One region of the Burkholderia sp. YIM B11467 genome, then DNA from elsewhere that is predicted to be linked to it. Evidence: predicted binding sites of a transcription regulator. Region 1 holds the regulator's gene; each other region holds the start of a gene.

Region 1 (9,644 bases):
CGCTGCACGGCAGCCTGCTGAAGATCGCATGCTCGGAAGGGTTCGCGATCGATTTCCTGCCCGGCGCGCTCGCGAGCTTCAAGGCACGCCACCCGGGCGTCGATTTCACCGTGTGGGTCGTGTCGCCGGCGGACGCGACGCGGCGCGTGCGCGATGGCGATGCGGACGTCGCACTGACCTTCAGCCTCGCGCCGGAGAAGGGCGTGCGCGTCGAGCACACCGAACGCGCGCCGATCTTCGCGCTGGTGCGGCACGACCATCCGCTCGCGACGCGCGACGCGGTGTCGCTCGCCGATGTCGCGCGTCACCCGCACGTGCTGCCCGAGGCCGGCACGACGGTGCGCCAGCTGATCGACATCGCGTGCGCGCTCGACGGGCTATTGCTCGAGCCCGAACTGACGAGCAACAACACGGCGGCGATGTACGGCTACGCGCGGCGCACCGGCGCCGTGATGTTCACGGGGCTGCTGTCGGTGCGCGACCGCTGCGACGCGGACGGCTTCGTCGTCGTGCCGGTGACGAACCCGCAGTTGCGAGAGCGCAGCATCCAGGTGCAGACGATGGCGGGGCGCGATCTGCCCGCGTCGGTACGGGCGTTTCGCGACCATCTGATCGACGCGATGCAGGCCGCATCGCCGCCGCCGGCCGCCGCGCGCGGCCCGAGACGCCGGCCCGTGAGATAATCGTCAATCCGCCTTCCGCGCCCATGCGGCTCATCGAGCCGCATCGCCCCTGTTCGACGCCAAATTGAAGAACCTGATTGTCACCCTCGATCGCGTCGGCGAGTTCGACGAGATCATCGACGTGCGCACGCCGCTCGAGTTCGCCGAGGACCATATTCCCGGCGCACTGAACGCGCCCGTGCTCAGCAACGAAGAGCGCGTGCTCGTCGGCACGATGTACCGCCAGGTGTCGCCCTACGAGGCGACGCGCGTCGGCGCGGCGATCGTGGCGCGCAACATCGCACGCCATCTCGACACGACGTTCGCCGACCGTCCGCGCAACTGGCGGCCGCTGATCTACTGCTGGCGCGGCGGCAAGCGCTCGGGCTCGATGACGACCTGGTTCAACCTGATCGGCTGGCAGGCACGCCAGCTCGACGGCGGATACAAGGCGTATCGCCGCTCGGTGTGCGCGACGCTCGACACGCTGCCGACGCGCTTTCGCTACATCGCGCTCGTCGGCCATACGGGCTGCGGCAAGACGCGCCTGCTGAACGCGCTGCGCGACGCGGGCGCGCAGACGCTCGATCTCGAGGCGCTCGCGTGCCATCGCGGTTCGCTGCTCGGCGCGCTGCCGGGCAGGCCGCAGCCGTCGCAAAAGGGGTTCGATTCGGGGCTCGTCGAAACGCTTGGGTGTTTCGACCCCGAATGGCCGGTGTTCGTCGAATCGGAAAGCCGCAAGATCGGGCTCGTGCAGTTGCCGATCGCGTTGATCGACGCGTTTCACGCGGGGCCGTGGGTGCAGGTCGAAGCGGCACATGACGAGCGCATCGCATTCCTGCTCGACGATTACGCCCACCTGTTCGACGCACCGGTGGCGTTCAAGGCGCAACTCCATCGGCTGATCGGCCTGCACAGCCGCGAAGAGGTGGCGCACTGGAATGCGCTGATCGATGCGAACGCGCGGGCCGAACTGTTCACGACGCTGATCGACAAGCATTACGATCCCGCGTATGCGCGCACGTACCGCGCAACGTACAACAAGCCGAACCGGGCGTTGACGTTCGCTTTCCGGCCCAACGCGGCCGACGTGCGCGATCAGGCGCATTCGCTGCTGGCCCAGCTCGCGCTGGCCGGGCTGCCCGCGTCGGCCGCGCTGGCGGCAGGCGCGGAATCCGTTACCGACAAAGACAAATCGACGACCACACGATGACGACCACACGCACCCAACCCAATCCGGCCCTCGGCTGGATGACCTTCCTGCTGATCGCGGTCGCAGGGCTGTTCTATGTGAAATGGTTCCCGTACTACAACAAGGCGTTCGTTGCCGCCGAGCATCATTCGATCGGCCAGTCGATCCTGATGGGCACGTCGGCGGTCGCGCCCGAGCCGTCGCTGAAGGCCGCGCTCGACTACGCATGGGCGTACGGCAAGGCGATCTGGCAGGCGATGGTGCTCGGCCTGCTGCTCGGTTCGGCCGTTCAGGCGCTGCTGCCCGCGCACTGGGTTGCGCGCGTGCTCGGCCGCACGGGCTTCGGCAGCGTCGCCGCGGGCGGCCTGCTGTCGCTGCCCGGGATGATGTGCACGTGCTGCGCGGCACCGGTCGTCGCGGGCCTGCGTGCGCGCCATGCATCGCCGGGCGGTGCGGTTGCGTTCTGGCTCGGCAACACGGTGCTGAACCCAGCGGCGCTGGTGTTCATGGGCTTCGTGCTCGGCTGGCACTGGAGCGCGCTGCGTCTCGTGCTTGGCATCGCGATGGTGTTCGGGATCGGCTATCTGCTGAACCGCATTGCGCGTCCCGAAGACCGCAGCATCGACGATGCGCAGCTCGCCGCACTGGCGGCCGAGCAGGCCGCGGCCGGCAATCCGTTCGTCCGCTGGGTGAAGCTGCTTGCCCGCATGGCCGTGCGCCTCGTGCCCGAGTACATCGTGCTCGTGCTGCTGCTCGGCGCCGCGCGCGCATGGCTGTTCCCGCATATCGGCCCGGACATCGGCAATCATCTCGGCTGGATCGTCGCGTTCGCGGTCGCGGGCATGCTGTTCGTGATCCCGACGGCCGGCGAGGTGCCGATCATCCAGGCGATGCTGTCGCTCGGCATGGGCGTCGGCCCGGCCGCCGCGCTGCTGATGACGCTGCCGCCGATCAGCGTGCCGTCGCTCGCGATGCTCGCGCGGTCGTTCAAGCCTTACATGCTGGCGATCGTCGCGGTCCTCGTCGTCGTGTTCGGGATCGCGAGCGGACTGCTCGCGGTCGCGTTCGGGTTCTGACGCGCGCAAGCGATGCGCCGATCGGGCGCGAACGTCGTATTCATCCGGCGTCGCCGCTTCACGCGTGCGGCGCCCTTTACAAGAAGCAAACAGGAAAACGCATGACCCAACCGAAGATCCATCCTCGACTCGAAAAGGCGCTGACGCGCGGCGATCTCGCGATCCGCCAGGCCAATTCCGCGCGGGCAACTGCCGTGCTGAACGCGCTCGGCACGATGATCATCGAAGCCTCTTCAACGATCGGCGTCGAAGCCAGCATCGACATTCCGCAGGGCGACCGCATTTACGATCCCGTCAACGGGCTGTGGCCGCAGAAGATGCTGGTGTCGTTCGACGGCCCGGTGGACGAAGCCGACGCGGACGAACTGCGCACGGTCTATCTGGTTGCCGACGATCCGGGCACGCAATTCCGCGTCGAATGGCATCGCGCGGACGGCAAGCTCGGCCGCCAGGAAGGCGGCCCGCTCGCGACCGTCGCGTTCCTGACCGACGTCGAGATCCCGTGGAGCGACGACGACGAGTGACGTCGTCGTGTGAAGCCGGCGCACCGCGCGCCGGCTGTCAGCGCATCATCCGCCGCCGGAACAGCCACGCGGACAGCAGGAATCCGCCGACCGCGTAGCCGGCGAGCACCGCGATATGCAACGCGACGTCCGTCGCCGGCCGGCCGAGCATCGCGGGCCGGATCAGCTCGACCGCGTTCGCGAGCGGCAGCGCATGCGCCGCATGCTGCGCGATCGGCGGCAACTGCGTGATCGGGAAGAACACCCCGGACAGCAGCAGCATCGGCGTCAGCACGAGCGTCTGATAGAACATGAAGAAATCGTAGGACGGCGCGAGCGCCGTGACGATCATCGCGATGCTCGCAAACGCGAGGCCCGCGAGCGCGATCACGGGCAGCGCCGCGAGCATCGACGGAAACCGCGCATAACCGAGCGCCCCCGCGACGAGCATGATCGCGACACCCGACAGCATCGCCTTGCTGGCACCCCAGACGATCTCACCGAGCACGATGTCGCCGAGCGCGAGCGGCGTATGCATGATCGCTTCCCAGGTGCGCTGCACGTGCATGCGCGAAAAGCCCGAATACATCGACTCGAAGCTCGCGGACATCATCACGCTCGACCCGACCGTGCCGGCCGCGAGGAACGCGATATACGACACGCCGTCGACATGGCCGAGCATCAGGCCGAGCCCGAAACCGAGCCCGAACAGATAGATCATCGGATCGGCAAGATTGCCGAACATCGACGCGAGCGCGAGCTTGCGCCAGACGAGATAGTTGCGCCGCCAGACGGCAACCCAGTTGGTTGCGTTCGCGGGCATCGCGATCGCGAAGCGCGACTCGCGCGGCGGTGCCGACGGTGCGGCGGCGGAATAGTTGCGGACGTCCATGGTCGCTCAGTCCTGCATTTCGCGGCCGGTGAGCCGCAGGAACACATCTTCCAGATTGGCCGGGCGATGCAGATAGCGCAACCCCGGGCGACCCTTGAGCCGCGCGCTGAGCGGCTCGGGGTCGCTCACGTAGCAGAACAGCGTCTCGCCGCTGATCTCGGTGCGCTTCGCGAACGCCGACAGCTCGTCGCGCAGGATGGCCGGATCGGGCCCGTAGATCTCGATCACGTCGCAGCCGATCTCCGATTCGATCAGCGCGTGCGGCGCGCCTTCGGCGATCTTGCGGCCTTCCTCGATCACGCACAGGCGGTCGCACAGACGTTCGGCTTCTTCCATGAAATGCGTGGTGATCAGGATCGTCTTGCCGCGCGCGAGCAGCGAGCGCAGCCGCTCCCACATCAGGTGCCGCGCCTGCGGATCGAGGCCGGTCGTCGGCTCGTCGAGCACCAGCACGTCGGGATCGTTGACGAGCGCGCGGGCGAGCGTGAGGCGGCGCTTCATGCCGCCCGACAGCTCGCCGACTTTCGCATCGGCCTTGTTCTCGAGTTTCGCGAATTCGAGCAGCGGCCGCACGAGCGCACGGGCATCCTGCGCGGACATTCCGAAATAGCGGCTGAACACGAGCAGGTTCTCGCGCACGGTGAAGTCGGGGTCGAGATTGTCGAACTGCGGGACGACACCGACGCGCTGGCGCGCATGCCGTGCACGGGATGGAACCGGTTCGCCGCACAGCGAAATGGTGCCGGCATCGGGATGCGCGAGGCCGAGCAGCATCTTCAGCGTCGTGGTCTTGCCGGCGCCGTTCGGCCCGAGCAGGCCGTAGCATTCGCCGGCCTGCACGTTGAAGGACAGACCGTTGACGACGAGCTTGTCGCCATAGCGCTTCTCTACGTTCCGTAAATCGATCGGTGCGACGGACATGGGCATGTTGTCATTGTGAGCGGGCGCACCGGCGTTCCGCTGTCGGCTGCGTGGCCGGTTTGCGAACGGATCGGGCGAATGCGTGTCACATGGGCATGACCGAAGCGCACGAGGCCGACGCCTGATGGCCCGCCGGAGTACGAACGGGCCATTCTAGTGCATCGACTGCGTCTCTTCAGGGCATGCCTGCACGGTGCGATGCATGCGCGCACCGATCGTGCACTGCATCATCGCGCACGCGCCGAGCGGGGCGAATCAGCGTTTTCCATCCCTTGCGTCCTGAATTGCGGCGCACCATGATGAATGCGTAGGCTCGTTGTCGCGATAGGGAGGTTTCATGGCTAGCTACAACAAGATTTTGCTGTGTTACGACGGCTCGCTCGAAGGGCGCAAGGCACTGCGTTGCGGTGCCAATCTCGCAATGGACCTGAAGGCCGAGACGCATTTGCTGTCGGTCGTCGACATGCGTTCGAGCATTGCACAAAGCGCGGGTTTGCTGACCGACGTCGCGTGTGGCCGATTCGAGGAAACCGCGCGCGAAATCCTGCAGGAAGGCGTGAACTGGCTGCGCGAGCGCGGCGTACAGGCCGAAGGCCATTTCGCGTTCGGCTATCCGATCGACGAAATCGCGAATCTCGCGACGGAACTGAAGGTTGACCTCGTCGTCGTCGGCCACCGGTGCCGTAGCGGGCTGTCGAGATGGTGGATGGGGTCGGGCAATACGCAACTGCTCGACCGTGTGAACTGCAGCATTCTGGTTGCGTGCTCGTCCGCGCAAGAGCAGAAGGCCGAAATCGCGCGCGAGCGTGAAGCGGCTACGGCGAGCGGCAAATGATCTGATGACTTGACGACGGCCTGACCGGCGATTTGCGCCGGCCAGGCGCCGCGCCGTATCAGCGGCGCGGGCGTCGACCGCGGCCGGCTACGCATGCAGGTCGATCGCGGACAGCTTCCACGAGAACAGGCCGAAGCGGTGGAATATCGCCGCATAGCGGGTGCCGTCGGCGCTTCGCTGATAGGTCACGACGAATTCGTCGACATTCCGGTAGCCGGCACTGGTTTGCTGCTGGTGCGGCGGATGGGTTGCATCGCCCGGGCTGGCCGGTGCGGCAGGGGCCGGTGCCGGCGATGACGCAGCCGCAGTGGCCGCGTTGCTGCCCGGAACGGCTGCGCTCGCCGGAGCCGGATTGGCCGGCGGTGCGGCCGGTGCATTGCCTTGCGGCAGATTCGACCATTCGGGCGGACGCTCGCCTGGATTGCCGCGCGGCGGCAAGCCGCTCATCAGCGCGGCCACGCCCTCCGGGGTTGCGTATGCATCGACCAGCGGGCCGATCAGCGCAGACCCGATCAGCGCACCGATCACCGCGAACGGATTGTCCTTCTTCACCGCGTCGATCCGGCGCATCAACTCTTCCGTGACCTGCTGCTTCAGACTGATGCGCAGCGACGGAAAATCGACATATTCACTGATGGCCTGCGCATCGCGCGCGTCGATCGCCGATTTCAGGCGGCCGAGCGCGACGTACGGCGACGCGTATGCATAGCCGATCGCCGCAATGACGGCGACGGCCAGCACGGCGATCAGCAGGGGCTTGAGCCGCCATGCGCGGCCCGAAGATCCAGTCACGTTGCCTCCGGTGCGGGGATGTTCCGCAATCAGAGACCGCCTGGCGTGGCCGATCGTTCCTCGGCGATGCAGCGATCGATCATCCGGCACACGGCATCGATCGTGCCGACCATGATCAGGCGCGAACGGCCGTGATAGACGCGCACCGGCGCGCGGCGCGCGGGTTCCGCGTGATTCAGACCGGCGTTCAGCGATACCCGCGCGAAGGCGGGCAGCGCTGACGGCAGCAGCGACGCCTGCCGTTCGACTGCGACTTCTTCTTCCACAGGCGCCGCCGCGGACAGCGGTGCGCAAGGCGTGCGGCCGCGCAGATGACGCAGGCGACCGAATTGACGGAAAGGCAGCAGGCGGGCAAGGCGTTCCATGATGTTCTCCTAACGAGACGGAATGTCAGAGTTCGCCGGATCGGATCAGCCCGACGGCGATGCCTTCCAGCGCGAATTCCGCGCTGCCGGCCTTGACGAAGATGTTTTCGTAATCGGGGTTCTCCGCGATCAGCTCGAGACCGCCCGGCCGGCGCATCAGGCGCTTGACCGTGACGTCGTCGCCGAGACGCGCGACGATGATCTGGCCGTCCTTCGCTTCGGTGCGCTTCTGCACGGCGAGCAGGTCGCCGTCGAGAATGCCGGCGTCGCGCATCGACAGGCCGCGCACCTTCAGCAGGTAGTCGGGCTTGCTGGAGAACAGCGCGGGATCGCACGCGTAATGCTGCGAGATGTGCTCCTGCGCGAGGATCGGGCTACCGGCCGCGACGCGGCCGACGAGCGGCAGCGACAGCTGCATCAGGCCGGCATGCGGCAGCGTGAACTGGTGCGGGGAATCTTCGAGGCCGAGCAGGCGGATGCCGCGCGACGCGCCGGCGGCCAACTCGATCACGCCCTTGCGCGCCAGTGCGCGCAGGTGCTCCTCGGCCGCATTCGGCGAGCTGAAGCCCAGTTCGGCCGCGATCTCGGCGCGGGTGGGCGGGAATCCGGAGCGTTCGATCGCGCGACGGATCAAGTCGAACACTTGCTGCTGACGGGCGGTGAGTTTGGTCATGGCTCAACTGTATGGATAGACAGTGAGCTGTATTTTTATACAGTACTTCGCGAAATTCAAGTGTTACGTGAGGTTCGACGCGATCGCGCCGGTTCCGACGCGATTCCGCGACGTCCGGACGCCGGTTTATCCGCCGCAACCGTCCATCCCGTCTGCGTTAGCACTTTTGAGTATTAAAAAATGAAGAACGATTATTTTTAATCATGTAACCCGTTCGCTAGACTGGCCCGACATCGCAATACCGACAACACTGGAGAACCAAGGATGGCGAAGCGCAATACGGGGCTGGTGGGCGGGGTGGGCCGCCTGATCGCAACACTCGCGCTGGGCGCGGCGGCGGCGCTGGGCGTCGCGACGCATGCCCAGGCCGATACGACCTTCCTGAACGTGTCGTACGACCCGACGCGCGAGCTGTATCAGGACTTCAACCAGGCGTTCGGCAAGGAGTGGAAGGCGAAGACGGGCGAGACCGTCAACTTCAAGCAGTCGCACGGCGGCTCGGGCGCGCAGGCTCGATCGGTGCTCGACGGCCTGCAGGCCGACGTCGTCACGCTGGCGCTCGCTTACGACATCGACGCGCTCGCGAACAAGGGGCTCGTCAACAAGGACTGGCAGAAGCGCCTGCCCGACAACGCTTCGCCGTACACGTCGACGATCGTGTTCCTCGTGCGCAAGGGCAATCCGAAGGGGATCAAGGACTGGGACGACCTGACCAAGCCGGGCATCTCGATCGTCACGCCGAACCCGAAGACGTCGGGCGGCGCGCGCTGGAACTACCTGGCCGCGTGGGCGTACGCGCTGCACAAGCCGGGCGGCAACGAGCAGACGGCGAAGGAATTCGTCACGAAGCTCTACAAGAATGCGGGCGTGCTCGATTCGGGCGCGCGAGGCGCGACGACGAGCTTCGTGCAGCGCGGGATCGGCGACGTGCTGATCGCATGGGAAAACGAGGCATTCCTGTCGGTCAAGGAATTCGGCACCGACAAGTTCGAGATCGTCGTGCCGTCGGTGAGCATCCTGGCCGAGCCGCCCGTCGCGGTGGTCGACAAGGTGGTCGACAAGAAGGGCACGCGCAAGCTGGCCGACGCGTACCTGAATTTCCTGTACAGCCCGCAGGGCCAGGAGATCGCGGCGCGCAACTACTACCGGCCGCGTTCGAAGAACGTGCCGGCCGAACTGACGAAGCAGTTCCCGAAGCTGAAGCTGTACACGGTCGACGACACGTTCGGCGGCTGGACGAATGCGCAGAAGACGCATTTCGCGGACGGCGGCGTGTTCGATTCGATCTACAAGCCGCAGTAACGCCATAACGACAGCGGTGCGCCACGCAGTGCGCCGCATCCCCGACGGGCCGCCGGCGCGATTCATGCGCCGGCGTTTGCGTCGGACCCATGAGCAGCAACGACCCAGCAAGAGCATCCGATGACGACGTACACCTTTCGCAAGCCGAGCGCGCTGCCCGGTTTCGGCGTGACGCTAGGCATCACGGTGGCCTATTTGAGCCTCGTGGTGCTGATTCCGCTCGCCGCCACGTTCCTGAAGACCGCGACGCTGTCGTGGGACCAGTTCGTCACCGCCGTCACGTCGCCGCGCGTGCTCGCGTCGTACCGGCTGACGTTCTCGGCCGCGCTCGGCGGCGCGCTGATCAACGCCGTGTTCGGCTTCCTCGTCGCGTGGGTGCTCGTGCGCTACACGTTCCCGTTCAAGCGGATCGTCGATGCGATCGTCGACCT
Region 2 (9,644 bases), on a different contig from region 1:
GCCGGCCGACGAAGCGGCGCTGAAGAAGGTCACGAAGGATTTCCGCGTCTATTACGCGAAGGTGCCCGGCAAGACGCCCGACAGCTACACGATGGATCACACCGCCGCGAGCTACGTGTTCGACCGCGACGGCAAGCTGCGCCTGTTCGTGCGCGACGGCCAGGGCCCCGGCCCGTGGGTCCACGACCTGAAGCTGCTGGTCGACTGAGCGGCATCCGCCGGGCGCGCGGCCCGGCGATCGCGTTGACGGCCGTCACGCGCCGTCACGCCTTCTCTCTTTCCCGCTCGTTGTTTGCATGCGCTGCCCGTCGGGCGGCGCGTCGGCCTGCGCGTGCGTTGCGCAGGCGTGCCGTGCAGGCGTCGCGTTACGGCAGCGCCGGCACGTTGAAGCCGGATGCGGCGCGCGTGATCCGGAATTCCGTCACGCGATACGTGGCGAGCCCCTCGGTGACGAACGGATCGGTCTTCAAGATCGCGTCCAGCTCGTCGCGATCGATGCGGGCCGCGAGGATCACGCCGCCTTCGCGCGGCACTTTCGGCCCGGCCGCGATGAAGATGCCCTTGTCGAACAGCGGCTGCAGATACGCGCGGTGGCGTTCGAGCGCGTCGTCGATGCGCTCGAGCGACGCGGTGTAGTGGATGTCGATGACGTACATGGATGGCCCTGGAATATCGCCGGCGCTGCGCGCGCCGGCCAGCCGGTCTTTGTAGCACAGCGGATGCGGGCTGTCGCGCCGGCGGGCGCGTGGCGGGGTGACGGCTGCGTGTCGGCCGCCGGTACGTCGCACCGGCGTGTATTCAAGTTGTAAGGCTCGTTGCCGTAAATAAAAGGGCAACCGTTTGCGCGCGGCGGGCCGTTCGTGCGCATCGACATCGACAACAAGGCACGCAGATGAGCAGAATGAGTTTGAACCGCAAGCTGTGGCTCGCGCTTGCGCTGGTATGGATCGGTCTCCTGGGCGTTGGCGCATGGAGCGCCTACGAGACGCGCGCGACGATGCTCGCCGAACGCAAGGCGGGCATCGCGAACCTGGTCGATTCGGCGGCCGGCATCGTGACGGCGTATCACGCGCTCGCGCAGAGCGGCACGCTGCCCGAGGCCGACGCGAAGCGCGACGCGCTCGCGAGTCTCGCCGCGATGCGCTACGGCGATTCGGGCTATGTGTTCGTGATGGACTCGAAGCCGGTCGTGCTGATGCATCCGACGCTGCCGAAGCTGGTCGGCACGCAGGTCGGCGACTATCTCGATCCGGACGGCAAGCCGCTGTTCGTCACGATCCTGAACGCGGCGAAGGCGACCGGCAGCGGTTTCGCCGAATATCGCGGGCGGCTGCCGCACAGCGAGACCGCCGTGCCGAAGATCAGCTACGTCACGCGTTTCGCGCCGTGGGACTGGAACATCTCGAGCGGCGTGTTCCTGAAGGACATCGACACCATCTACTACCGCACGCTGCTCGGCCACCTCGCGGTCGTGTTCGTGATCGGCTTCGTGATCAGCGCGGCGATGCTGGTGATCATCCGCAACGTGCGCGGCAGTCTCGGCGGCGAGCCCGACGAAGCGGCCGCGCTCGCGACGCGCATCGCGCAGGGCGACCTGACGCAGCCGGTGCCCGTGCGCGCGGGCGACCGCACGAGCATGATGGCCGCGATGCATGACATGCAGGCGCGGCTGCAGGCGACGATCGGCGGGATTCGCCAGTCGGCCGAGGCGATCGCGTCGGCGAGCCGCGAGATCTCGGCCGGCAACGACGACCTGTCGCAGCGCACCGAGGAGCAGGCCGCGTCGCTGGAAGAAACGGCCGCGAGCATGGAGCAGCTGACCGCGACGGTGAAGCAGAACGCGGACAACGCGCGGCAGGCGAGCGGGCTCGCGAACAACGCGTCGGACATCGCGCGCACGGGGAGCGACGTCGTGAACCGCGTGATCGGCACGATGGGCGAGATCGACGACAGCTCGCGCAAGATCGCCGACATCATCGGCGTGATCGAGGGCATCGCGTTCCAGACCAACATCCTCGCGCTGAACGCGGCGGTCGAGGCCGCGCGCGCGGGCGAGCAGGGCCGCGGTTTCGCGGTGGTCGCGGGCGAGGTGCGCTCGCTCGCGCAGCGCAGCGCGACGGCCTCGAAGGAAATCCGCGAGCTGATCGTCGACTCGGTCGAGCGCGTGCGCAACGGTTCGACGCTGGTCGGCCAGGCCGGCACGACGATGGGCGAGATCCTGCAGGCGGTCGCGCGCGTGACCGACATCATGGGCGAGATCGCGGCCGCGTCCGAGGAGCAGGCGAGCGGCATCACGCAGGTCGGGCGCGCGGTCACGCAGATGGACCAGGTGACGCAGCAGAACGCGGCGCTCGTCGAGGAGGCCGCCGCGGCTGCCGCATCGCTGCAGGAACAGGCCGCGCGGCTGCGCGACGCGGTCGGCGCGTTCCGGACCGGCGACGCGGGCGGCCTGTCGCCGCGCCGGGCCGGCGCACGGGCGGCCGAACCCGCGTTCGGCGCGAAGGCGGCCGACCAGATGGCGGCCTGACGATGGCGGTTTAAACGCAACTAACGGCCGGGTCATGCCGCCGCCGCCAGCACCGCTGCGGTGCATACCCATATGAGCGGGATGTATTTCACTTCCCGCCGATCCTGTGACACCATTTGCGCCTTCCTGCGAGTCGGGGCTTACCCGTATCGCGCCCTATTTCCAGTAAGCAAGAAAGCGAGAAACAGATGAAGCGTCGCAGTCTCCTGAAGGTATTTTCCGTGCTGGCTACCGGTGCAGCGCTGACGCTGTCGGCGGGCGCGCACGCCGAAGACAAGGTGATCAAGGTCGGCACGGTCGCCGGTCCGGATTCTGAAGTGTGGCAGCTCGTGCAGAAGGTCGCGAAGGAGAAGGAAGGCCTGAACGTGAAGGTCATCGAGTTCAACGACTACGTGCAGCCGAACGCGGCGCTCGACTCGGGCGACCTCGACGCGAACAGCTTCCAGCACCAGCCCTACCTCGACAGCCAGGTGAAGCAGCGCGGCTACAAGATCGTCAGCGCGGGCCTGACCTACATCTCGCCGATCGGCGTGTACTCGAAGAAGTTCAAGGCGCTGAAGGACCTGCCGCAAGGTGCGAAGCTCGCGGTGCCGAACGATCCGTCGAACGAGAACCGCGCGCTGCTGCTGCTGCAGACGCAAGGCGTGATCAAGCTGAAGGCGGGCGCCGGCACGGGCGGCAACAACGCGACGGTGCTCGACATCGCCGAGAACCCGAAGAAGCTGAAGATCTCCGAACTCGACGCCGCGCAACTGCCGCGCGTGCTGTCGGACGTCGATGCGGCCGTGATCAACACGAACTACGCGCTCGCCGCGAACCTGCAGCCGACCAAGGACGCGATCGCGCTCGAAGCGCTGACGAGCCCGTATGCGAACCTGATCGCCGTGCGCGCGAAGGACAAGGACCAGCCGTGGGTGAAGAAACTGGTCAAGGCGTACCAGTCGCCGGAAGTGAAGGAATTCATCAAGAAGCAGTTCAAGGGCTCGATGGTCGCGTCGTTCTGAACGCCGCACACCGGTCGGACCGCTGAATGAAAAGGGCCTGCATCGCGCAGGCCCTTTTTCATTGGCGCAGCCGATCGACGGCCGCGCGGCGCCAGGCGTTCAGCGCTCGCTCACATCTCGCCGCGCCGCGAGCAGATCGACATGATCTGCTGGATCGCGTAGTTGTCGCGCACGCCCGGCAGCGACTGCACGACGCACTCGTGATAGCGCCGCTCGCGCGGCAGCAGCATCGCGTTGTTGCGGTACAGCGCGTCGCAGGAGCGCTGGATCAACTGGGCCGCCGCGCCGTTGCGGCTTTCGCGCAGCGCGTTGAGCATGCAGTCGTCGTATTGCTCGCTGCCGTCGGTCAGCGCGAACGCCGCCCCCGGCAGTGCCAGCGCGACGGCCGCGAATGCGATTGCACGGATCCCCCGTTTCATCTGTCCTCCGATGGAGTGGAATGGGTCGGCCGACAGCATAACGTAAAGCCGCAAGCGCGGCTGACGCGTTGCGCGGACACCGGCGGAAGCCGCCGCCGGGCGGGCTTCGCGCGGGGGCGCGGGGCTTCCACGGGCGGTGCGATTCGGTGCATCGAGCGAAAGCGCGGAGTCAGGCGGTGGTCTGCGGAAATGGTATCCTCGTGCGTTCGCCGCCGCACGCCTTCCCGGGGCGCGAGCGGGCCGGCCGCCGCTGCGTTTCACGCGCGGCGCGCCCGCATGACGGCGGCGGGAATCCATCATCCAGAACCGACACAATACGGGGGAGACTCACCCATGAAGCGATTCAAGACTTTCGCGATCCGTTCGATCACGGCCGGCGTGGCCGCACTCGCGCTGGCAGGCGCCGCGCACGCGCAGACCGTCAAGGTCCTGTCGATCGTCGACCATCCGGCGCTCGACGCGATCCGCGACGGCGTGCGCGCCGAGCTGAAGGCGGAAGGCTTCGGCGACGACAAGCTCAAGTGGGAATACCAGAGCGCGCAGGGCAACACGGGCACGGCCGCGCAGATCGCGCGCAAGTTCGTCGGCGACCAGCCCGACGTGATCGTCGCGATCGCGACGCCGGCCGCGCAGTCGGTCGTCGCGGCGACCAAGAGCGTGCCCGTCGTCTATTCGGGCGTCACCGATCCGGTCGCCGCGCAGCTCGTGAAGGGCTGGGGCCCGTCGGGCACCAACGTGACGGGCGTGTCCGACAAGCTGCCGCTCGATCGCCAGGTCGCGCTGATCAAGCGCGTCGTGCCGAATGCGAAGACGGTCGGCATGGTCTATAACCCGGGCGAGGCGAATTCGGTCGTCGTCGTTCAAGCGCTCAAGGAGCTCCTCGCGAAGCAGGGGATGACGCTCAAGGAAGCGGCCGCGCCGCGTACCGTCGACATCGGGCCGGCCGCGAAGAGCCTGATCGGCAAGGTCGACGTGATCTACACGAACACCGACAACAACGTCGTGTCCGCGTACGAAGCGCTCGTGAAGGTCGCGAACGAAGCGAAGATCCCGCTCGTCGCCGGCGATACCGACAGCGTGAAGCGTGGCGGCATCGCGGCGCTCGGCATCAACTACGGCGACCTCGGTCGCCAGACGGGCAAGGTCGTCGCGCGCATCCTGAAGGGCCAGAAGCCGGGCGCGATCGCGTCGGAGACGAGCAGCAACCTCGAGCTGTTCGTCAACACGGGCGCGGCCGCGAAGCAGGGCGTGACGCTGTCGTCGGATCTCGTGAAGGAAGCGAAGACGGTCATCAAGTAAGCCGCGGCCCGACCGCCGCGCTGGCAGGCCCGATCCGGGCCTGAACGACACCGCCGGACGGGCGGCTCCCACCCGGGGCCGCCCGTCCGCTTCGCCCGGCCGTACACGTCCGGCCGGGAAGCAACAGGATTCCCCATCATGTCTCTGTTCTCGTTACTGGGCGCCCTGGAGATCGGCCTGATCTTCAGTCTCGTCGCCCTCGGGGTGCTGATCTCGTTTCGCATCCTCAACTTTCCCGACCTCACCGTCGACGGCAGCTTTCCGCTCGGCGGCGCCGTTGCCGCGACGCTGATCTCGGCCGGCTACGACCCGTTCACCGCGACGGCGTTCGCGATCGTCGCGGGCGCGGTGGCCGGCTTCATCACCGGCTGGCTCAACGTGCGCCTGAAGATCATGGATCTGCTCGCCAGCATCCTGATGATGATCGCACTCTATTCGGTGAACCTGCGGATCATGGGCCGGCCGAACGTGCCGCTCATCACCGAGCCGACGCTCTTCACCGTGCTGCAACCCGACTGGATGCCCGACTACGTGCTGCGCCCGGCGCTGCTCGCGATCGTCGTCGTGGTCGCGAAGCTCGGCCTCGACTGGTTCTTCTCGTCGCAGCTCGGCCTCGCGATGCGCGCGACCGGCGCGAACCCGCGGATGGCGCGTGCGCAAGGTATCGCGACGGGCCGCGCGACGCTCGCCGGGATGGCGCTGTCGAACGCGCTCGTCGCGCTCGCCGGCGCGCTGTTCGCGCAGACGCAGGGCGGCGCGGACATCTCGATGGGGATCGGCACGATCGTGATCGGGCTGGCCGCCGTGATCATCGGCGAGACGCTGCTGCCGGCGCGCCGGCTCGTGCTGACGACGCTCGCCGTCGTGCTCGGCGCGATCGTCTACCGCTTCTTCATCGCGCTCGCGCTGAACAGCGAATTCATCGGCCTGAAGGCGCAGGATCTGAACCTCGTGACGGCCGCGCTCGTCACGATCGCGCTGGTGCTGCCGGCGACGCGCAAGAAGCTGTTCGCGCGCAAGAACGGAGGGGCATGACATGCTGTCCGCACAAGACCTGAAACTCACGTTCAATCCCGGCACGCCGATCGAGACGCGCGCGCTGCGCGGACTGTCGCTCGAGATCCCCGACGGCCAGTTCGTCGCGGTGATCGGCTCGAACGGCGCCGGAAAGTCGACCTTCCTCAATGCGGTCAGCGGCGACCAGCGCGTCGATTCGGGGCGCATCTCGATCGACGGCACGGACGTCACGCGGCAAGCCGCGTGGGACCGCGCGCACCTCGTCGCGCGCGTGTTCCAGGATCCGATGGCCGGCACCTGCGAGGCGCTGACGATCGAGGAGAACATGGCGCTCGCGACGGCGCGCGGTGTGCGGCGCGGCTTCCGGGCCGCGCTCGACCGGCCGTCGCGCGAGCTGTTCCGCGACAAGCTGCGGCTGCTGAATCTCGGCCTCGAGAACCGGCTGACCGACCGGATCGGGCTGCTGTCGGGCGGCCAGCGGCAGGCCGTCAGCCTGCTGATGGCGTCGCTGCGGCCGTCGCGGATCCTGCTGCTCGACGAGCACACGGCCGCGCTCGACCCGAAGACGGCCGCGTTCGTGCTGGAGCTGACCGCGCGCATCGTCGCCGAGAGCAAGCTGACCACGATGATGGTCACGCACAGCATGCGGCAGGCGCTCGACTACGGCGACCGCACGGTGATGCTGCACCAGGGGCAGGTCGTGCTCGACGTGTCGGGCGACGCGCGCAAGGGGCTTGACGTGCCGGACCTGCTGCAGATGTTCGAGAGGGTGCGTCACGAGCAGCTCGACGACGACGCGTTGTTGCTGAGCTGACCGGCGGGCCGGCGCGCCGTAACATGGCACGCGCGCCGGCCTTCCTCCCTGTTTTCCTCTGACGAAACACCGGTTTCGCACCGGTGCTGTGCGGCGCGAGCGCATTGCCATATACTGTATATCCATACAGTTGTGGGTGGCGTCATGCTCGCATCCTCCATTTCTCCCGAATCCCTTCATCCGTCGCTCTGGCGCGGCTCGCAGCTCGCGCGCGGCGGCCCGCGCACGATCGATACCGGCTTCGCGTCGCTGACCGCCGAACTGCCAGGCGGCGGCTGGCCGGTCGGCGGGCTCGTCGAACTGCTGTCCGCGCAGCCGGGTTGCGGCGAGATGCGGCTGCTCGCGCCTGCGCTCGCGCGCACCGTCAGCGCCCGGCGTCCGCTCGCGCTCGTCGCGCCGCCGCAATCGCCGCATGCGACCGCGCTCGCCAGTCTCGGCGTGCCGGCCGACGCGCTGCTGTGGCTGCGCGCCGGCAGCCGCACGGATGCATTGTGGGCCGCCGAGCAGGCGCTCAAGACCGGCTGCTGCGGCGCGCTGCTGCTCTGGCAGGACGCGCGGCCCGATGCGCTGCGGCGCCTGCATCTCGCGGCCGCGCGCACGGGCGACACGCTGTTCGTGATGCTGCGCCCGCTGTCGGCCGCGCGGCAGCCGTCGCCGGCCGTGCTGCGCGTCGCGCTGTATCCCGTGCCGGGCGGCGTCTCGCTCGACATCGTCAAGCGTCGCGGGCCCGCACGCAGCGAGCCGCTCGCGCTCGACCTGCCGTCGCCCATCGTGGAGAGTCGTTATGCGCGTCTTGCTCGGCATCCATCTGCCGCGCCTGCCGCTCGACGTGTGCGCCCCGCAGCCGTCTGACGCGGAGGCCGGCGGCGCCGGCTGCGCGGTGCTCGAGCAGGGCGTCGTGCTGATCGCCGATGCGCTCGCGCAGCGGCACGGCGTGCGCGCGGGCATGAAGCGCGGCGGCGTGCTGACGCTCGCGCCCGAGACGCAGCTCGTCGAACGCGATCCCGCGCGCGAGGCCGATGCGCTGCGCGCGGTCGCGCTCGCGTTGCTGCGCTTCTCGCCGTGCGTCGCGCTCGACGACGAAGCCACGCTGATCGTCGACGTCGGCCCGAGCCTGCGCCTGTTCGGTGGCTTGCCGTCGCTGTGCCGCCAGGTGCGCGCGACGCTCGCGGCGCTCGGCTACGCGGCGCGCCTGTCCGCCGCACCGACCGGGCGCGGCGCGTGGCTGCTCGCGCGCACGTCGGCCCGTGCGCGCATCCGGCGCCGCATCGCCGCTCAGGCCTCGCTCGTCCGCTCGCTCGACGGGCTGCCCTGTGTGCTGTTGCCCGATGCGCGTCCGTATGCAGGCTGGTTCGACGGCCTCGGTTGCCGCACGCTCGCCGATCTGCGCGGGCTGCCGCGTGCGGGGCTGCAGCGCCGCTGCGGTCCCGCGCTGCTGGCCGCGCTCGATCGCGCATACGGCGAGGCGGTCGAGCCGCTTGCATGGATGGCGGTGCCGCCCGTGTTCGACGTGCGGCTCGAATTGCCGGAGCGGGTCGAATACGCGGAAGCCGTGCTGTTCGCCGCGCGGCGGCTCGTCGTGCAGCTCTGCGGCTGGCTGGCCGCGCGGCAACTGTCGCTGGCCGCGATGACGTTCGATCTCGAGCACGAGCGCGGCCGCCAGGCCGTGCCGCCGACACCGCTCGAACTCGCGTTCGCCGCGCCCGTGCGCGACGAGGTGCACTTCATGCGGCTGCTCGGCGAGCGGCTCGCGCGCGTCGAGTTGCCGGCCGCGGTGATCGCGGTGCGTCTGAAGGCCACGCGCGTCGAATCGGTCGCGCCGCCGGCCGACGATCTTTTTCCCGAGCCGGGCGGCACGCGCGAGACGCGTGCGCGGTTGTTCGAGTTGCTGGTCGCGCGGCTCGGCGCGGAGAACGTGCTGCGCGCGGCGCCTGTTGCCGATCACCGGCCCGAGGCCGCGAACCGCTGGCTGCCGCTCGATGCGCAGGCCGGCAAGCCGGCCGGCGGGCCGCCGGCCGTGCCGCCGCGCCCCGCGTGGCTGTTGGCCGAGCCGCAGCCGTTGTTGATGCGCGAGAACCGGCCGGTATTTCATACGCCGCTCAGGATGATGTCGTCGCCCGAGCGGATCGAGGCCGGGTGGTTCGACGGTCAGCTTGCCGCGCGCGATTACCACGTTGCGCAGGATGAAGCCGGTGCGTGCTACTGGGTGTTCAGGGAGCGAGCGGGGAGCGAGTCCGAGCCGCGCTGGTTCCTGCATGGCCTGTTCGGGTGAGTGGTGATGGCTGCGGAATTCAAGTTTCTTCCTGACTACGCGGAGTTGTTCTGCCGTTCGAATTTTTCGTTCCTGCATGGCGCGTCGCATGCGGAGGAACTGGTCGAGCGTGCGATCGAGCTCGGCTATCGCGGGATCGCGATCACCGACGAATGCTCGCTCGCAGGCGCACCACGCATGCATGTCGCGGCGAAGGCAGAGGCGAAGGCGAAAGGGCTGCCGGGGCTGCCGCTCGTCATCGGTTCGTATTTCGACGTCACGCCGGATGAAGTCGCGCCCGGCCACGATCCGG
Region 3 (9,644 bases), on a different contig from region 1:
GAACTCGTCCATACGAACCGCAACGGCAAGAAACTCGTCCTCGCCAGCCGATGGTCCATGCAGGTCAATGCCGGCGGCAAACCGTACGGCATTCTCGAAAGCAACACGGACATCACGCGGCGCAAATTCGCCGAACAGGCGCTGCGCCGCAGCGAGGCTGAATTCCTGGCCGAAGTGCAACGGCTCAGCCGTACCGGCAGCTTCGGCTGGAATATCGCAACCGCCGCCGTCTCCTGGTCGGCGGAGACATTCCGGATTCTCGAGTACGACACCGCGACCACGCCCTCCATCGCGCTGTTCGCGGCCCGCCTGCATCCCGACGACGCCGGCGCCTTCCAGGTCGCGATGACGGCAGCCACGACGACGAGAAGCTACCTCGATGTCCATGCCCGGTTGCTGATGCCCGATGGAACCGTCAAGCATGTTCATCTGGTCGCCCATCCGCTCGACGATGCGCATCACAGTGCGCAGTACGTCGGCGCGGTGATGGACGTCAGTGCTGCGCGACTGGCCGAGGAGCAGATCCGCTCGACCCGCGCCGAGCTCGAACGCGTTGCGCGTGCAACGGTATTGGGTGCGCTGAGCGCGTCGATCGCTCATGAAGTCGGTCAACCGCTGTCGGCGATACTGACCTTCGGGCAGACCGCCCAGCGCTGGATCGGGCGCGAACCGCCGGAACTCGACGAAGTGCGCGCCTGCCTCGACGGCGTGATCGCCAGCAGCACGCGGGCCTCCAGCATCGTGCAACGGGTGCGGGATCTCACGACACGCTCCGCCACCGTGCAGCGCGACATGCTGGCGTTGAACGACGTGGTCGAGGAAACCGTCGCCTTGCTCAACCGGGAGATGGCCCATCACGGCATCGAATTGCGCGTCGACCTCGCGACCGACCTTCCGCCGATATCGGGCAACCGGATCCAGCTTCAACAGGTGTTGATGAACCTGCTCGTGAACGCGATGCAGGCCATGGCCGGCGTACCCGATGGTTTGCGCCGCCTCCTGGTCTCGTCGCGCCTGGACGAAAACGGCTACGTCGCCGTCGCGATGCGGGATTCGGGAACAGGCATTCGCGACGAAGATATCGACCGGCTGTTCGACGCGTTCTTCACGACGAAGCCGGCCGGCATGGGCATCGGCCTGTCGATCTGCCAGTCGATCATCGAAGCGCACTACGGACGCGTATGGGCGACCAACAACGCGGATCGCGGTTCGACCTTTACCTTCTCCCTGCCGCCCGCATGAGCGTCGTCATCGCAGCGGCACGACGCGGGGCTCGCGGGTCACCGCGCGCCCGAGCCGACGACACCCCGGCGAGCGGCGGAATTCATGCCATGTGCGCCGCGAACCCCACCCTCCCCGGCGCGATCTCGTCCTTCAGCGTCAGCGCCGGAATCTCGTAATCGCCCGCGTTCTGCCGCCGGAACGGAATCGGCTGTGTGGTCCACAGATCGTCGAGACGCCTGCCGAGCGCCGCGCGCGTTTCGTCGAAGCGCGCTTCGTTCATCTTTCCCGTCCGGTAGATCACGAACGGCGGCAACACGTCGAAACCCGGGTAATACAGCATCCCGTGCTGGATCGGGAACAGCACGTCGTCGATCGGGCCGTTGATGCCGCGCGGGCTGTAGTGCGACTCCCACCCGCCCGCCGTGACGATCACCATCGCCCGCTTGCCGGCCAGCGACCCTTCGCCATAGCGGTTACCCCAGCGCGTGTCCGAATGCTCGCCGACACCATAAGCAAAGCCGTACGCATACACACGCTCGACCCAGCCCTTCATGATCGCCGGCATCGAGAACCACCACAGCGGAAACTGCAGGATCACTGCGTCGGCCCACTTCAGCTTGTCCTGTTCGCGCGCGATGTCCTCGCGCTGCGTGCCGGTCGCGAACGCATGCTTCGAGTCGAGCGACGGATTGAAGCGCGCACCGGCCTCGCGATCGGTCACGTCATTCGCGTCAAACGTCGCCTTCCAGCTCATCGCATATAGGTCAGTCACCTGCACCGTGTGGCCGGCCGCTTCGAGATGCTCTACGGCGAAGTCGCGCAGCGCGCCGTTCAGCGAACGCGGTTCGGGATGGGCATAAACAATCAGCACATTCATGTTCGTCACTCCGTTGATTGAATGACTGCAGGATGCCGTCGTCGAAGGTATATTTGAAATGAATTCCTGATATTCCAAGTATAGCCATGAATAATCTCAGACGGCTCGATCTGAACCTGCTCGTCACGCTGGACGTGCTGCTCGCCGAGCACAACGTCACGCGCGCGGCCGACAAGCTGAACCTGTCGCAGCCGTCGGTCAGCGTGCAGTTGCAGAAACTGCGCGACCTGTTCGGCGATCCGCTGCTGTTGCCGGGGCCGCGCGGGATGCGGCCGACCGCGCGCGCGGAAGCGCTGCGCGAGCCGGTGCGGGACGCGCTGGAAGCCGTCGAACGCGCGGTGAGCCCCGCCGCGCCGTTCGATCCCGCGACCGCGACGAACACGTGGCGCGTGGCCGCGACCGACTACGGCGAATCGACGATCGTGCTGCCGGCGCTGAACACGCTGCGGTCGGCCGCCCCCGGCACGCGGCTGGCCGTCGTCGAGCTCGTGCCGCCGCGCATCGAGCAGGATGCGGAGCGCAACGGCATCGACCTCGCATTCCATACGACCGAGGGTTCGCCGGCCGGCATGCGGCGCCTGCCGCTGTTCGCCGAGCGGTACGTGCTCATCGGCCGCAACGATCATCCGAAATTGAAGCGGCGCCCCACGCTCGCGCAGTTCGGCACGTTCGAACACGTGATCGTGTCGCCCGACGGCGGCGGCTTCTTCGGCGTAACGGACGAAGCGCTCGCGAAAGTCGGCGCCACGCGGCGCGTCGTGCTGTCCGTGCCGCATTTCCTGTTCGTGATGTCGGCCGTCGCCAGCACCGATCTTGTCGCAATGCTGCCCGAGCGGCTGGTGCGCGACGTGCCTGCGCTGCGTGTGGTGGAAGCGCCGGTCGAGGTGCCCGGCTATGAAATGTCGATGCTGTGGCACGAACGCGTGCATCGCGATCCGGCGCATCGGTGGCTGCGGGAGACGATTGCGGCATCGGTATAAGCCAACGACGGCAGCCGGATTCGGCGCGGCGGGGAACGGCGTGCCGGACGGCGCGCGATTACCGGTTTCGGTCGCCTTCGCCCGGGCCGCCCGGCCCTGCTGCAAGATTCTTCATTCGGGACTTGAAACCGCCTCGAACACTGTATATATTTACAGTGCTTTTGCACCATTTGACCCGAATTCCGTCACCCATCGACGGACGGATTTTTGTGAGGCGACCATGTTCCAGTCATCCGCATTCGATCCCGAGCAACCCGGTTTCAACCCGATCCACTTCGAGCGCGCCGCGCGGCAGGCGGTCGTCGATCTTCAACGCGTCGTCGGCGCCCCCGCGCAGCGGGCGCTCGGCCTGAAGCGGCGCAGCCATCCGGCCGCGGTCCGCACGATGAGCTGGGAGGCGCTGTTGAATGTCGAGGAGCTTGCGTTCTCGAACCCCGGTTTCCTGAACCGCAACGATCCGACCGTCGTCGATGCATTCATCCGGCTGCGCGACAGCCGAATGGTCGCGGCAGACATCGAGGAAGCCGTCGACTGGAAGCGCGACGACGACGATCTGCCTGCCGTCTATCTGATCGTCAAGGCGATGCTCGAAGCGGAAGAGACAGAGGCACAGCGCGTCGAGATGGAATGAACCCGGCGGCCGGCGCGGCCTTCCGGTCAGGCCGCGCCGGCGCAAGCGCCGAACCCCGGGACAGCGCATGCCATCGCGGCCATGCGCAGCCGCGCCGTCGAGCCATCAGAGCCGCGCCGCGAGCCGCGAACCCTGATCGATCGCGCGCTTCGCATCGAGTTCGGCCGCCAGTTCCGCGCCGCCGATCAGGTGCACCGAGCGCCCGGCCGCCTGCAGCGGCGCGAGCAGCGCGCGCTGCGGCTCCTGCCCCGTGCAGAGCACGATCGTGTCGGCTTCGATCAGCGCGTGATCGGTGCGCTGCTCGCCGTACGACACGTGCAGCCCGCGCGCATCGATCCGCTCGTAGTTCACGCCGCCGATCATCTTCACCTGCTTCATCTTCAGCGTCGCGCGGTGGATCCAGCCGGTCGTCTTGCCAAGCCCCTTGCCGAGCGGCGCGGCCTTGCGCTGCAGCAGCGTCACTTCACGTGCGGGCGCCGCCACCTGCGCACGCGTCACGCCACCACGCGTCGCGGCCGGGTCGGTCACGCCCCACTCGGCCTTCCATTCTTCCAGGTCGAGCGCCGGCGACTCGCCGTCCTGCACCAGATACTCGGCAACATCGAAGCCGATCCCGCCCGCGCCAACTACCGCGACCCGCCGGCCGACCGGTTGTTTGCCCGCGAGCACGTCGATATAGCTGAGCACGTTCGGCCCGTCCTGCCCGGGAATCTTCGGGTCGCGCGGCGCCACGCCGGTCGCAAGCACGATCTCGTCGTAGCCGCCCGCGATCAGGTCGCTCGCGTCGACGCGGCGGTTCAGGTGCAGGTGCACGCCGGTCAGCTCGACCTGGCGGCCGAAGTAGCGCAACGCTTCATGAAACTCTTCCTTGCCCGGCACCTGCTTCGCCATGTTGAACTGGCCGCCGATCTCGGCTGCGCCGTCGAACAGGTCGACCTGATGGCCGCGCTGCGCGAGCACGGTCGAACACGCGAGCCCGGCCGGCCCCGCGCCGACCACGGCGATGCGCTTCGGCTGCTGCGCGGGCGCATAGTTCAGTTCCGTCTCGTGGCACGCGCGCGGATTCAGCAGGCACGACGCGATCTTGTTCTTGAACGCGTGATCGAGACACGCCTGGTTGCAACCGATGCAGGTGTTGATCTCGTCGGCACGGCCCTGCGCGGCCTTGACGACGAACTCGGCATCCGCGAGCAGCGGGCGCGCCATCGACACCATGTCCGCGCAGCCGTCCGCGAGAATCTGCTCGGCCACCTCGGGCCGGTTGATCCGGTTGGTCGTCACGAGCGGAATGCCGACCTCGCCCTTCATCTTTTTCGTGACCCAGGCGAACGCGCCGCGCGGCACCGACGTCGCGATCGTCGGCACACGTGCCTCGTGCCAGCCGATCCCCGTGTTGATGATGGTCGCGCCCGCGCGCTCGACGGCCTTCGCGAGCTGCACTGTCTCGTTCCAGTCGCTGCCGTCCGGAATCAGGTCGAGCATCGACAGCCGGTAGATCAGGATGAAATCGCGGCCGACCGCTTCGCGCGTGCGCTCGATGATCTCGATCGGCAGCCGGATGCGGTTCTCGTACGAACCGCCCCACTGGTCGGTGCGCTTGTTCGTATGCATCGAGATGAACTGGTTGATCAGGTAACCCTCGGAGCCCATGATCTCGACGCCGTCGTAGCCGGCTTCGCGCGCGAGCTGCGCGCAGCGGACGAACGCGCGAATCTGCCGCTCGACACCGCGCGCGCTCAGTTCGTGCGGCGCGAACGGCGAGATCGGCGACTTGATCTTCGACGGCGCGACCGCGAACGGGTGATAACCGTAACGGCCCGTGTGCAGGATCTGCAGCGCGATCTTGCCGTCGTCGGCGTGCACGGCATCGGTGATCACGCGATGCCGCCGCGCGGCGCCCGACGTCATCAGCGTGCCGCCGAACGGCTTGGTCCAGCCGGCCACGTTCGGCGCGAAGCCGCCCGTCACGATCAGGCCGACGCCGCCGCGCGCGCGTTCGGCGAAATATTCGGCGAGCCGCGGCAGCGTCTTGCGGCTGTCCTCGAGGCCCGTGTGCATGGAGCCCATCAGCACGCGGTTCTTCAGCGTCGTGAAGCCGAGATCGAGCGGCGCGAGCAGGTGGGGAAAGGTTGTCGTCATGATGATCCTGCCTGATAAGCGATGCCTGCCATCGTAGGCTCGCGCCGCCTTGAACGTGAGGGGGCAAACAGCCATAATGCTTGTCATTTCCGGCCAAAACGACATGACCTCCCCCCTCGCCAAGGACCGCCTCGGGCTGCGCCGGCCGACGATTCCGGTCGCCTATACGCGCCTGCTGCTGCAGGCGCTGGCCGCGCGCGGCGTCGACCTGGCCGCGGTGCGCGCCGGCACGGGCCTGCGCGACGCGGTGCTGGCCGAACCGGACGCGCGCGTCGCGCCGTCGCAATGGGGGCGGCTCGTGCTCAATGCGATCGAGATCGGCGGCGATCCGGGCATCGGGCTCGCGTTCGGGCTGCTGCTGAAGCCGACCGTGCACGGCTTTCTCGGTTACGCGACGCTGACCGCGCGGGACATCCGCGAAGCGCTGTCGGTCACGCAACGCTACTTCCGGATGCGCAACCGTCAATATCGCCTGACCTACGCGGAGGACGAACGCGGCGCGACGCTCGAACTGCACGGCGTGCAGGCCAGCCCGGTGCTGCAGCATCACGTGATGTTCGAGTTCGTGCTGACGGGGCTCGCGCAGAACATCTCGCAATGGGCCGGGCGCGCGTCGCCGCCGATCGCACTGCGGTTCGTGTGGCCGGAGCCCGCGTATTTCGCGCGCTATCGCGACCAGTTGCCGCCGGTCGAATTCGGCTGCGCGGCGAACGCGCTGTGGATCGCGCGGGAGGTGCTCGACTGGCCGCTGCCGCTCGCCGATGAAGTCGCGCACCGGCAGGCGCTCGTGCAGGTCGAGCGCGAATATGCGCAGGTGCGTCAGGAGGAAGGCGATCTGGTCGAGCGCGTACGCGCGGAACTGGCGCGCCGGGCCGGCGATTACCCGGGGCCGGAAACGCTCGCCGACGCGCTGCTCGTCTCGACGCGCACGCTGCGGCGGCGGCTGGAGGAAGCCGGTTCGAGCTACCGGCAATTGCTCGACGAAGCGCGGTTTCGCGACGCGAAGCAGCTGCTCGCCGCGTCGGATCTCGATCTGAAAACGATCGCCGAGCGGCTGCAATTCACCGACCCGGCGAATTTCACGCGCGCGTTCCGGCGCTGGGCCGGGCAGACGCCGAGTGCGTATCGGGAAGCGGCGGCGGGCGTGACCGTGCCGACGTCGACCAAAGCACCGGTGAGCGAATAACGCTGGAATATCCGCGGCCCGGTGCGGCGGCCCGGGAACGTCAGCATCACACGCCGGGCAACCCGTCGCCCGACAATACCGGACGATCCGCCGAAAGCGTTGGCGTATGATGGGCGCCACATCAAAACGACGCTGCGCGAACCGGCGCCCGCTCCGACCCATGCCCAATCGCACCACCCTGATCGAGGCCACGATCGACCGTGTCGATACCAACCTCATCCGAGTCAAGGCCGATGTCAGGAACTCCCCGTCATACCGCGTGACGATGCAGAACGTCTGCTACTTCGTCACGGCCAACGACGTCGACGAGGACGCGTTCAAGCAGATCGAACAACTGAAGCCCGGCATGCCGGTGCGCGCGTGCACATTCGAGCATCGCGGCCGTCGCCGGATCGCTTGGATCAGGAGCGACAAGCTGGCGATCGCGCCCTACGACGTGGTCGCGCAAACGCGGCGGAACCTGTCGCTTCTAGCCTGGGCGTCGTGCCTGCTCGTGCTGAGCTTTGGGCTCGCTGCCGCGGCACTTCATTCGGGCTGGGCGTTCGTCTCGGCACTGGCCACTTTCGCGGGCATCGTGACGCTGATGGGCACCCTGCTCGCCATCGCCGGCTTGTCCGACCTGATCTTCCAGCCGCAGCGACGCGAAGCCCAGCAGAGCTGGCCCGGCGCACCGTCCGGTTTCGACGTGGAGCGGAGCCGCCCATGACGAACCACGCGATGCAGACCGTCTCGGGCCGCGTGACGGCAATCGGCCAGCAATCGATCGAGACGAAGGTCTGGAGCAACAACCTGGGCTGGACCACGCAAAGCATCGAGGAAATCACGCTTCACCTCGATTCGCTCGCGTCTCCGCTCATGTTCAGGACCAACGGGACGACGCGTCTATTCATCGCCAATGGCGATCGATTGAACATCGCCTGTGTCGACGGCCAGGATCGCCAGATCGTCTACGGCATCCGCAACATGACCGACGGTTCGGCTTATTTGCTGCGCCCCGCCAAAGTCGCCAGCGCCCGGGCCGACGTCACCGTCATGCTCGGCTGCGTGGTCGCCGCCGCCGTGGTCAGCGGGATCGTATCCGTGGTGACGCTCAGCACGGAATCGATGTTCGACGTGTTCGCGCTGATCAGCGCGTGTGCAATCGGATTGGGCGTGCTGAGTGCGATCCTGCGCATCCTGTTCGGCGTGATCCTGTGGCCCGAAATCAGAAGACTGGCGCAGCCGGGCGGCAAACGCGAAATGAACGCGGCAACGACGGCGCTCTCGCTCACGCAGGAAGAAACCCGGCACGTGCGCATCATCTGATCGTGCCGGGCGCGGCCGCTGCGCGAGCGAACGAAGCACACCGCGGATCGCAGTGCAGCGGTCACCGCCTGACTCGCCGTCAGCGCGCGCCGCTCGTTCAGGTCAAATCGGATCCGCGCGACTGCGCATCGTCGCCGAGATAGATCCGCGCGCCGCCATCCCCCTCGCCCGCCTCGATCCGCACGTCACCCGTTGCGGCGGCGATCGCGTCGTAAACGTCATCGGCCACGCACACCACCGGCACCGCAATCGCATACAGCTCGGCGGCCACGATCGCGCCGATCGAGATGATCAGGTCGCGCTCCTTCAGCACGATCGCAACCGGCCCCGTGCCGTTGCGCACGGCTTCCGCGAGCACGCTGCTGCTCGAACTCGAACCCTTCGCATGCGGCATCACCATCACCTTGCCGGCGAGACTTGCGCCGGCCTGCGGATGCCCGCGATCGACGATCCTGCCCGCGCCCGAGTCGTAACCGCCCCAGAAGCTGAGCGGCTTGTCGAGCACGAACGGGCGCGCGCACGCGCTGCCCGGCACGAGCGTATCGCCCGTCAAACCCTTGCCCGTCGCTTCAGTCATCGAATCGCACCTTTCCTTCGAATGCCGATCGCACGCATTCGCGCATGCTGCCGTACGCCACCGTCACGCCGATGTTCGCGGGCGCATACGACGCCCATTTCCCCGAGTTGGTCATCACCAGCCCCGACAGTTGCTTCATCACGGGCGTGATGTACGTGCAGGTGTCGACGACGATCTGGATGCCGCGCGCGGCGAACTTGTCCGCGAGGCCGGTTTCGCCCAGTTCCCACAAAATGAACCGGCTCGTGTTCACATAGAAATCGCAGGCCGGCTTACCGTCGAATGCGTCGAGCAACCCATCGAGCGTGCGGAATTCGGCGAGCGAGAAATGCGGCGTGCCGAGCGCCACCGCGACGAGTTCATCGCCGTCCGCGCCGTGGTTCAGCGTGCGGCGAATCTCGTCGAGATCGGCCATCGAAACATCGACCGTGCGTTGCGCCGCGCGGCCGTGCAATGCGGCGTCGAGCGTCGACGCCTCGGGCGTCACGCCGACCGCATGGAACAGCGCGACGGCCCCGCTCGATGCGGCGGCCGCGCCCAGCGCCTTGAGTTCGTCTTCGGTGGTGTCCGCCGGCAACCCGACGATCGCCGGCACGACCGCGCCCGCGATCCTGCCGACAGCCAGGCCGAGAGCGGCGAAATGGATATCGCGCGACGGCAGGTGGCTGAAATCCGGCGCGTTGAACACGATCCGCGCGGCGCGGTTCGCTTCGACGTGCAGCCCC

Evidence for each region. Region 1 encodes LexA, which represses DNA repair genes until DNA is damaged. Its sites were predicted from a motif close to ACTGTATNNNNATACAGT; they were not measured.
Region 2: imuA (translesion DNA synthesis-associated protein ImuA) is a predicted target of LexA. The motif match lies at 7,194-7,211, and genes of this name have one in related genera.
Region 3: ACTRWB_RS01105 (DUF2471 family protein) is a predicted target of LexA. The motif match lies at 3,221-3,238, and genes of this name have one in related genera.

Annotation. Positions count from the first base shown of each region.
Region 1 is NZ_JBQVSQ010000005.1:316,282-325,925, reverse strand. It holds gene ACTRWB_RS19635 (LysR family transcriptional regulator) at 1-683, shown strand, start outside; gene mnmH (tRNA 2-selenouridine(34) synthase MnmH) at 748-1,875, shown strand; gene ACTRWB_RS19625 (permease) at 1,872-2,930, shown strand; gene ACTRWB_RS19620 (hypothetical protein) at 3,032-3,454, shown strand; gene ACTRWB_RS19615 (ABC transporter permease) at 3,492-4,325, opposite strand; gene nodI (nodulation factor ABC transporter ATP-binding protein NodI) at 4,332-5,246, opposite strand; gene ACTRWB_RS19605 (universal stress protein) at 5,584-6,081, shown strand; gene ACTRWB_RS19600 (DUF2939 domain-containing protein) at 6,169-6,873, opposite strand; gene ACTRWB_RS19595 (hypothetical protein) at 6,903-7,238, opposite strand; gene lexA (transcriptional repressor LexA) at 7,264-7,911, opposite strand; gene ACTRWB_RS19585 (sulfate ABC transporter substrate-binding protein) at 8,176-9,213, shown strand; gene cysT (sulfate ABC transporter permease subunit CysT) at 9,334-9,644, shown strand, end outside.
Region 2 is NZ_JBQVSQ010000007.1:68,931-78,574, reverse strand. It holds gene ACTRWB_RS23605 (SCO family protein) at 1-208, shown strand, start outside; gene ACTRWB_RS23600 (YciI family protein) at 366-656, opposite strand; gene ACTRWB_RS23595 (methyl-accepting chemotaxis protein) at 893-2,527, shown strand; gene ACTRWB_RS23590 (MetQ/NlpA family ABC transporter substrate-binding protein) at 2,716-3,531, shown strand; gene ACTRWB_RS23585 (VF_A0006 family four-cysteine protein) at 3,642-3,950, opposite strand; gene ACTRWB_RS23580 (ABC transporter substrate-binding protein) at 4,284-5,249, shown strand; gene ACTRWB_RS23575 (ABC transporter permease) at 5,388-6,284, shown strand; gene ACTRWB_RS23570 (ABC transporter ATP-binding protein) at 6,286-7,080, shown strand; gene imuA (translesion DNA synthesis-associated protein ImuA) at 7,225-7,932, shown strand; gene ACTRWB_RS23560 (Y-family DNA polymerase) at 7,865-9,352, shown strand; gene ACTRWB_RS23555 (error-prone DNA polymerase) at 9,359-9,644, shown strand, end outside.
Region 3 is NZ_JBQVSQ010000001.1:244,681-254,324, forward strand. It holds gene ACTRWB_RS01090 (ATP-binding protein) at 1-1,242, shown strand, start outside; gene ACTRWB_RS01095 (NAD(P)H-dependent oxidoreductase) at 1,325-2,101, opposite strand; gene ACTRWB_RS01100 (LysR family transcriptional regulator) at 2,188-3,081, shown strand; gene ACTRWB_RS01105 (DUF2471 family protein) at 3,302-3,712, shown strand; gene ACTRWB_RS01110 (oxidoreductase) at 3,818-5,851, opposite strand; gene ACTRWB_RS01115 (AraC family transcriptional regulator) at 5,928-7,037, shown strand; gene ACTRWB_RS01120 (hypothetical protein) at 7,198-7,743, shown strand; gene ACTRWB_RS01125 (hypothetical protein) at 7,740-8,342, shown strand; gene ACTRWB_RS01130 (aconitase X swivel domain-containing protein) at 8,440-8,919, opposite strand; gene ACTRWB_RS01135 (aconitase X) at 8,912-9,644, opposite strand, start outside.